2 regions of the Brevibacillus sp. B_LB10_24 genome follow, and region 1 is predicted to be linked to the other one. Evidence: riboswitches for the same ligand, from Rfam matches in the RefSeq annotation. Region 1 holds a riboswitch; the other holds the start of a gene.

Region 1 (4,420 bases):
CTCCTCTTATCTCTTTGTTTCCTCACAACAAGAATTCACAAGATGTTACTGGTCCGTAAGGGAAGTTGCTTGGCGTCATCATTGTACAAAGAGCAAACGGCGAAGCACCAAGCCGTTTGCTTTTTTCTTGATGTTTGGTACCAAAAGCGATTACTGTTCCAACACCTTTTCAAGCTCGCCGCACCATTTACTCCAGCCATACTTAGCGCCTTCGAGTCCTTGAACGTTTGAGAAACCGGTTTGTTCGAGATGGAGGTTAACCTTTCCGTCCCCTAAATCCTGCAGCGTCCAGGTGACTGTGTGCTTCTCCTCTCCGCTGGCCCAAGTATAGGACAAACGGTTTGGTGCGTCCACGATAAGTACTTCTCCGTCAATAATTCCATTCCACCATTGGGTCGGTTGAGCGCGAAACTGAAAACGGTGTCCTACAACGGGCTTAAAATCATTATCCATTGCCTGACCGGTGTGGATGTCGACCACCCACCTGGCAAGCTTGCTTGAATCGGTTAAGGCGGACCAAAGCTTCTCGATTGATGTCGTATACTGAAAATCCAAGGTTAATGATAAACTCATTCTTCTTCCTCCTCTAATAGTTGGTTTAAGCGCAACATATTCGTACTCCAGAACTTGTTGTAGAAAGCCACCCAATCTTGAACTTCTCTGAGTGGAGAGGCGTTTAGCCTAAATCGCGTTTCTCTGCCGACTTTTCGGTCAAGTACCAGTCCGGCCTCTTTCAGGATTGTCAAATGCTTGGATACAGCTGTACGGCCCATTTGAAACTGTGACGTTAACTCATGAAGCGGTTTCTCCTCTGCCTCTGCTAACAGACGAATCAGTTGGCGCCTCGTTGGATCTGCAATCGCGTCAAACACATCCCGAAATTGTTTGTTTTCGCTCATGGCACCCCCCTCCAAAATATTATTTTCTGTAGGACAAACCTATTGGTAGTACGGGGGAACAGTTGAAGCTTATGCAGGTTCCAAACTTTCCAAATGACTAATTGCTAATTGGACACTATTTAGTGTCGATTTGATTATAGGCCACCATTTGGTGTCGTGTCAACAACATTTGCTGCGCTGGAAAAGTTGCCTGCGGCATCGCAAGGCGTTGGAAGTCTCTTCAAAGCTTGCAATCACTGATGATCAGCAGGAAATTATCAATAAGTTTCCCATTTTCTTCTGTTTCCGGACTCTTAAGCGAAAACGATCGTTTTGTTCCCGTAAACGATCACTTTGTCCTCTACATGCCATGAGATAGCTTGTGCCAAGACGTTTCGCTCTACGCGGCGCCCAGCCACCTTCAGATCGGATTCATTCAGGCGGTGATTGACTCTGATGACGTCCTGCTCAATAATCGGCCCCTCATCGAGATCATTGGTCACGTAGTGTGCGGTTGCGCCGATCAGTTTTACGCCGCGCATAAATGCCCGTTTGTAGGGATTGGCGCCAATGAACGCGGGAAGGAATGAGTGATGGATGTTAATGATTTGATTGGGGTAATGCGCGATGAAACGCGGAGAGAGTATTTGCATGTACCTTGCCAGCACGAGGAAGTCTGCCTTTCCCCGCAAAATCTCCAGGGCTGCCTGCTCCGCTTCTTCTTTGGTTTGCGTATTCGTCGGGATGTGGTAAAAAGGAATTCCGTAAGATTCCACGGTATCCTTTACATCGGGATGATTGCTGATAACCATGGGGATGTCGACGAGAATCTCTCTGGACTTCCAGCGCCATAAGAGTTCGACTAAACAATGGTCCATCTTGGATACAAAAATTGCCATCCGTTTGGTTTGACTCCCCTTGCTGAGGCGCCATTCCATCGGGTACTCCTGTGCCATGTTGGACAGATCCTGCTCCAATTGCGGGTAGGAAGCTTCAAGCGAATCCAAATCAAAGAGGATGCGCATAAAAAACATGCCGTCCCGAGGGTCTGTCGTATGCTGATCAAACTGTACGATATTTGCTTTGTAGCCAAATAACAGGTTGGATACGGCAGAGATGATCCCCAGACGCTCCGGGCAGGAGATCAACAGCACAGCTCTGTTTTCCTTTTTGGCCAAATCGTGATCCATTTCAATCCCTCCGTTTTTATTCCCCCATAATCAACAGGGAGTATGGATATTGAATATTCTTCCCCCTATCACGGGCGTCTTCTCATACGTAAAAAAAGACAGGGGAAAGAAAGATTACGATCATCTCCCTTTCCTCTGTCCTTTTACCTGAGAGTTTAATTCCGCCTTGTGGCGCAGAGTATTCCCCTTTGGTGGCTTTTCAGCGCTCTCCAGAGGTACGTCCAATCGCAGTATCTTTACCTGAGAGATTAATCCCAAAGGGTTTTTTGGGACTTGCTCCTTCGGTGCTAAACCAATCGTCTAGTCTCTCCTGCAATCTTCATCCGCAGCTATTGAAATGATAGGAACATTTTTTCCAGTAAAGCACGGGTACCATATTCTTGTCAATTCGAAAAAGAAACGGTATTCCGTCAATTCAACCTACTCTCATCTTTTATGTCTGGCGATGAAGTCACAAATCCGTCTTACCCCTTCCAACAGCTGCGATTCTTCTGTTGCAAGAGATATGCGGACCATTTTGCTGGTGAGCTCTCCAAAGGTGGTGCCCGGTGCTACCGCCACTTTTTCCTCTTTCAGCAAATCCAGCGCCAGCTCATCGGCTGTCCGATCCAGTTCCGACATATCAACCAGCATATAGAAAGCGCCGTCCGGTTTGAACGCTTTTACGTTTGCCTGTGTAAACAAATCGTATGCTTTGTCCCGTCTCTGTTTGTAGCTTTCCCTCATCTCCTCAACAAAGTCCTGCGGCCCGCGGATCGAAGCCTCGGCTGCTTTTTGCGAAATGGAGGAGGCGCAAGAGATCAAGGGCAGCAGCACTTTTCCCATTAGCGCGGTAATTTCCGGATTGGCCACGGCGTAGCCGATTCGCCAACCGGTCATCGCGTAGTTTTTCGACGCGCCAAATATGCTGATAACACGGCCATCGGTGTCAAACGCCTTTGGACTGATATGAGTACCATCGAAGACAATCCCGTCGTACACTTCGTCCGATATCACGTACAGATCGTGTTTGACGGCAAATGCCAGCAATTCCATGATCTGTTCCCGCGTCAGCACGGCTCCCGTCGGGTTCCCCGGGGTATTGATGAAAATCGCCTTGGTTTTCGGTGTAACCAGTCGTTCCAGCTCCTCCAGATCAGGGGCAAAACCGTTCTCCATCCGCAAATGATATCTTCTGGCTGCCGACCCTTGCGCGAGTGCCATCATTTCATAAGCCGGCCAGCCCGGATCGGGAATCAGGATTTCTTCATCAGCGTCGGCAATCGCCTGTAAACAGGCGGTCAAAGCCGTTACTGCACCGGTGGTGACCAGTACCTGTTCACTTGTGATCGTTAAGCCATAGCGGCGGGCAAGATGCTCACACAGTGCATCCCGCAGCGATGGAAAGCCGTACACCGAGGTGTAGCCAGTAAAACCTTCGTTCATGGCTGCAGTGGCTGCTTCCCGGATATGCAGCGGCGTATTGGCGTTAGGTTCACCCACTTCCAGATGAATGGCATCGGGAATCGCCGCGGATAGCTCCATGAGCTGGCGGATTCCTGAATGAGGCAGCCTGCTTCTCGTTTTGGACAATTCTTTCATACTCGTATCTCTCCTTCGCGTTTTGGATACACGATCTTAAAAGTACGTAGATGAGTCTTACCTATTTCTCTGTTTTTTAATATGATAAGGTTCATAGATACCGGTGTCTCCATCCAATTGGTTTGCATCTGGGAGCCAACCAAGCTTTATCAGAGAGTCGTCACATTTGCAGACCGCAAGACGAGGTGAAATACATGTTCCTATCCGACTGGAAGCCAAATCGCGCCGACCCGGTCCCTTTGTATAAGCAGATCACGCATTTCATCAAGCAAAAAATTAGCAATGGGGAGTGGCCGCTAGGGAGTAAAATTCCCACGGAGCGGATGTTAGCGCGAGAGTTCGGTGTCAATCGAAGCACGGTCGTAACTGCTTTTGCCGAATTGACTGCCGAGGGCCTGATCGAGGGGAGCAGCGGAAGCGGAACGAGAGTGGTAAACAATACGTGGTCGATCATGGCGGCCAACTCGGCGCCCGATTGGGATGCCTATACCAGATCCGGTGTCTACCGGCCCAGTCTGCCCACCGTTCAAGACATTAATCAATCGGAAAACAGTCCAACGATCATTCGTCTGGGCACAGCAGGTCCTCCCCCCGAACTTTTTCCGACTGACATGCTGCAATCCATCCTGCCCAAGCTGCCGGCCATGATGAAATCGCTGGATTACGAGGATCCCAAGGGACTGCTTTATCTGAGACAGCAGATAAGCGATTACGCGAGGAAAAGAGGAATCGTGGCCTCGCCATCCTCCATCCTGATCGTATCAGGAGCGC
Region 2 (4,420 bases), on a different contig from region 1:
CGCTTGCAGAGTGAGGACAAAGCCGCGCTTGCCTTCCTCGTCCTTGGTCTGTCCGACGATGCGTCCGGGCATTTTTCGCATCAGCTTGGCGGTGGTGGCAAAGTAACCGCAGTGCGGCCCGCCAAACGCGGCGTGAATGCCAAATGGCTGCATGTCTCCGACCACGATGTCCGCTCCCAGTTTGCCCGGGGCTTCCAGGATGCCCAGAGCGACCGGGTTGGCCTTGACGATCAAGAGCGCCCCTTTGCCGTGAACCCATTTTTCGATCTCGGCCAAGTCTTCCATATTCCCAAAAAAGTTGGGATATTGCACGACGACAGCGCCCACGGTGTCATCCACTGTCTGCGTCAGCGCCTCCAGATCAGTCACGCCATCGCGATTGTAGCCGACCTCTTCTACTTCGACGCCTTGTCCGTACGCATAGGTTTTTAAAATGTCACGGGCTTCCGGATGTACTGCACGGGATACGACGACGCGTTTTTTGCCGGTGTGTCCTGCCGCCATCATCGACGCTTCCGCCATGGCGGTCGGTCCGTCATACATCGAAGAGTTGGCCACTTCCATGCCGGTCAGCTCGCAGACCATCGTCTGAAACTCAAAAATCGCCTGCAGCTCGCCCTGGCTGATCTCCGGCTGGTAGGGTGTATAAGCCGTATAGAACTCGGAACGGGAGATGACGTGATTCACCACGCTGGGAATGTAGTGCTGATACACGCCCGCTCCCAGGAAGCTGACATGTGTGTCAAAATTCACGTTTTTTCCCGCCAGACCCTTCATGTACTTGACCAGCTCAGGCTCGGGCATCGCCGGCGTAATGTCAAGCTCGCGGTTAAACCGGATGTCTCGGGGAATGTCGGCAAACAGTTCTTCAACCGACTGGATGCCGAGCGCCTGCAGCATCTCGCGCTTATCTTGATCGGTCTGGGGCAGATAACGGTATTGCACAGTGAAATCCTCCTTCAAGTCCTATTTTTTCGGACGCTTGTAAAATGGCGTGGCGACAACCTGGGCCTTCAGGCGCTTGCCGCGAATTTCTACTTCAATAAGGCTGCCCAGCTCGGCGTGTTCCCGTTTCAACAGGGCCAGACCGACGTTTTTCTTTAAAGTGGGCGACTGTGTACCCGTCGTGACTTCACCAATCTGTTCCCCGCCGGAAAATACGGGGTAGTGGGAGCGCGGTATGCCGCGATCGATCATCTCGATGCCAACCAGCTTTCTCAGTGCGCCGCCCTCCTTCTGCGCCTTGAGCGCCTCGCTGCCGATAAAGGGAACAGCCTTATCCGTCTTGACGGCAAAACCGATGCCCGCTTCGATCGGGGTAATGTCTCGGCTTAGCTCTTGGCCGTACAGCGGCAGCTTTGCTTCAAACCGAAGCGTGTCGCGAGCGCCGAGGCCGCACGGCAAAAGCCCGTCTTCCTTGCCCGCCTGAAGCAGTGCCTCCCAAAGCTCTGCTGCCTTGCCTGCGGCCAGGTAGAGTTCGAATCCGTCTTCCCCTGTGTAACCCGTCCGGGAAATCAGCACCGGAATGCCGGCAAGATCGAGATTTCGCTCAAAGTGGAAAGGTCTGATCTGCGACAGATCGAAATCCGTCAGCTTCCCCAGGATGTTCTCCGCCAGCGGTCCCTGGATCGCCAGCAAGGCCGTTTCGTCGGAAAGATTGGCAATGGAGACACCAGCGGTCTTATGCTCCTGCATCCAGGCGAGATCCTTGTCGATGTTGCTCGCATTGATCACCAGAAAATAGTGATCGTCGGCAATTTTGTAGACGAGCAGATCATCTACCGTCCCGCCGTCCGGATAGCACATCGCACTGTACTGCGCCTGTCCGTCCTCCAATTTGCTGACATCGTTGGTCGTCAGCCGCTGCAGGAAGTCAAGGGCTCCTTCCCCCTTTACTTCTACCTCCCCCATGTGGGAGACGTCAAACAACCCGGCCTTCGTCCGAACAGCTTCGTGCTCCTGGGAAATCCCGGAGAATTGTACCGGCAATTCCCAACCGCCAAAGTCGATTGTTTTTCCGCCATACCTGGCATACAGGTCATACAGCGGGGTGCGCTTTAACTCTGCCATGTTACCTCCACCTCCATCGTCTTCCTTGCTGCCTTTCACTTTGGCCCAAGCTCATTCGATTTTGGGCATGAAAAAAGACAGAAAAGCAGAAGAAAGAACGCGATTGCGCGTCTCTTTCTTCTCCTTCTCTGTCCTTTTACCTGAGAGTTACCTCGTGCCGCAAAGCACACAAGTTTCCCCTTTGGTGGCTTCCGCTTATCCCAAGCCGAAGCGCTCTCCAGAGATGCGTCCAGCAGAGGTTCTTTTGCCTGAGAGATTCACCTGCACAAGGTTTGCTCCTTCGGCGCTGCCTCAAATTGCGGCAGTCTCTCCCTACTACTCTCATCCGCCATACATAATCGCTATTCGCTTATTCCATACTATATGTATCCTACCACGACCAGGGTGTATTTGGGAATAACCAATTCAGCAAAACAGCAGAAAAACTGAACGTTTTATTTATAGTTATCAAAAACGTTTGGTTTTAACCGCGATAAACTCATGATCAAAAGCCAGAAGCAAAAGGAGTCATCACAATGACGAATATTCCCATCGCATTCGATCGCACCTGGCTGCCCGCCTTGCAAGATCTGATGCAAAATGACGGTCCGTGGCACAAATGGGAACTGTTCCAACTTGCTCTTGAAGCCGAAGAAGCCTTGGCGGTCAAAGAATTTGACCGGCTTCAAGCATTGAAATACTTGCCCCATGTGAAGCCCTACCCCCACCAGATCAGCACGGCGGAAAAAGTGCTGAACGAAATGCGCGGCCGGGCCATTCTCGCCGATGAGGTCGGGCTAGGCAAAACGATTGAAGCCGGGCTGATCATGAAGGAATACATGGTGAGGGGATTGGCCAAAAAAATCCTCATCCTCGTCCCGGCATCGCTCGTCATTCAATGGACGAAGGAATTGAACCAAAAGTTTGGCATCCCGGCCGTCGCCCAGAAAAAAGAGTACATGTGGCGCCAGTACGACGTGGTGGTCGGTTCGATCGACACGGCCAAACGCGACCCGCACCGCCGTCACGTACTTGACATCGAGTACGACATGCTGGTGATCGATGAGGCCCACAAATTAAAAAACAAGCGCACCCGCAACTATCAATTTGCCAAAGAGATCAAGAAAAAATACTGTTTGCTGCTGACGGCAACCCCGATCCAGAACGAAATGGACGAGCTGTACAACTTGATCAATCTGCTCCGTCCGGGACATCTGGGTCCCTCTCACGAATTTGCCACGAATTATGTGGAAGGGAAGCGGCAGGCAAAGAACAATGAACAGTTGAAGACGGAAATCGGCAAGGTGATGATCCGCAACCGGCGCAGCGACGGCGGGATCGAATTTACCGAACGGCAGGTGAAGTCGATCCCGATTGAGTTGTCGAATGAGGAGTGGGCGCTGTACCAAGGCGTCACTGATTTTGTCCGCCAAACCTACCGTGCCGACATCGGCGGGATCAACGCCCTTGCTCTGATCACGCTGCAGCGGGAAGTCTGCTCCAGCCGGGAGGCGGCGTTTATGACCCTGTACAACATGCATCAGCGGACGGCAGAAGGGTCGAAGGAACAGGCAGCGATCCTCGAACTGGTAGAGATGATCAAGCGGATCGAAACCCACTCCAAGGCAGCCAAAACCGTCGAGCTGCTAAAGCAGATAGACGACAAGGTGATCATTTTCACCGAGTACCGCGCGACCCAAAACTACCTGCAAAAATACCTCGGCGAGCACGGCATCACCTCGGTTCCTTTCCGCGGCGGCTTCAAGCGCAGCAAGAAGGACTGGATGACCGAGCTGTTCCAGAATCGCGCACAGGTGCTGGTCGCTACCGAAGCGGGCGGCGAGGGAATCAACCTGCAGTTTTGCAATCAGGTGATCAACTACGACCTGCCGTGGAATCCGATGCGAATCGAGCAGCGAATCGGCCGTGTGCACCGGTTGGGCCAGAAGCGTGACGTCCACATTTACAACCTGTCCACCACCGGAACGATCGAGGAGCACATCCTCCATCTGCTCTATGAAAAGATCGACTTGTTCGAGATGGTGATCGGAGAACTGGATGAAATCGTCGACCGGCTCGGCTTGCTCTCCTCCCTGGAGCAAAACATTATCGATATCATCATGGAATCAGGGTCAGAAAAAGAGATGGCGTTAAAGTTGGACAACATTGGCCAAGCAATCAATTCCATACGGCAGAGCGCCCTGGCAGACAAAGCCAAGAAACTCTCATAACCCCAGATACCGCAAAGGAGGGGCCTTCCGTGGAACAGCAGCAGATGCGCAGATTTATCGAAACCTATTTGGCAGCCTTTTCTTCCCATATCTGTGAATCGCACCCTGACTATCTGACGGTCAAACTGCCGGAAGCAATC

Evidence for each region. A riboswitch is a leader RNA that binds a small molecule or an ion and turns the genes downstream of it on or off. The one in region 1 is predicted to bind glycine.
Region 2: another riboswitch for glycine. It lies ahead of gcvT (glycine cleavage system aminomethyltransferase GcvT); the one in region 1 lies ahead of purU (formyltetrahydrofolate deformylase).

Annotation. Positions count from the first base shown of each region.
Region 1 covers NZ_JBJQOQ010000011.1:113,125-117,544, reverse strand. Annotated here, with positions in the region: gene ACI7RC_RS12660 (SRPBCC family protein) at 151-573, opposite strand; gene ACI7RC_RS12655 (ArsR/SmtB family transcription factor) at 570-899, opposite strand; gene purU (formyltetrahydrofolate deformylase) at 1,193-2,068, opposite strand; glycine riboswitch at 2,194-2,286, opposite strand; glycine riboswitch at 2,287-2,391, opposite strand; gene ACI7RC_RS12645 (pyridoxal phosphate-dependent aminotransferase) at 2,495-3,649, opposite strand; gene pdxR (MocR-like pyridoxine biosynthesis transcription factor PdxR) at 3,844-4,420, shown strand, end outside.
Region 2 covers NZ_JBJQOQ010000012.1:79,773-84,192, reverse strand. Annotated here, with positions in the region: gene gcvPA (aminomethyl-transferring glycine dehydrogenase subunit GcvPA) at 1-900, opposite strand, end outside; gene gcvT (glycine cleavage system aminomethyltransferase GcvT) at 967-2,070, opposite strand; glycine riboswitch at 2,189-2,296, opposite strand; glycine riboswitch at 2,297-2,395, opposite strand; gene ACI7RC_RS13195 (DEAD/DEAH box helicase) at 2,586-4,280, shown strand; gene ACI7RC_RS13190 (YqhG family protein) at 4,310-4,420, shown strand, end outside.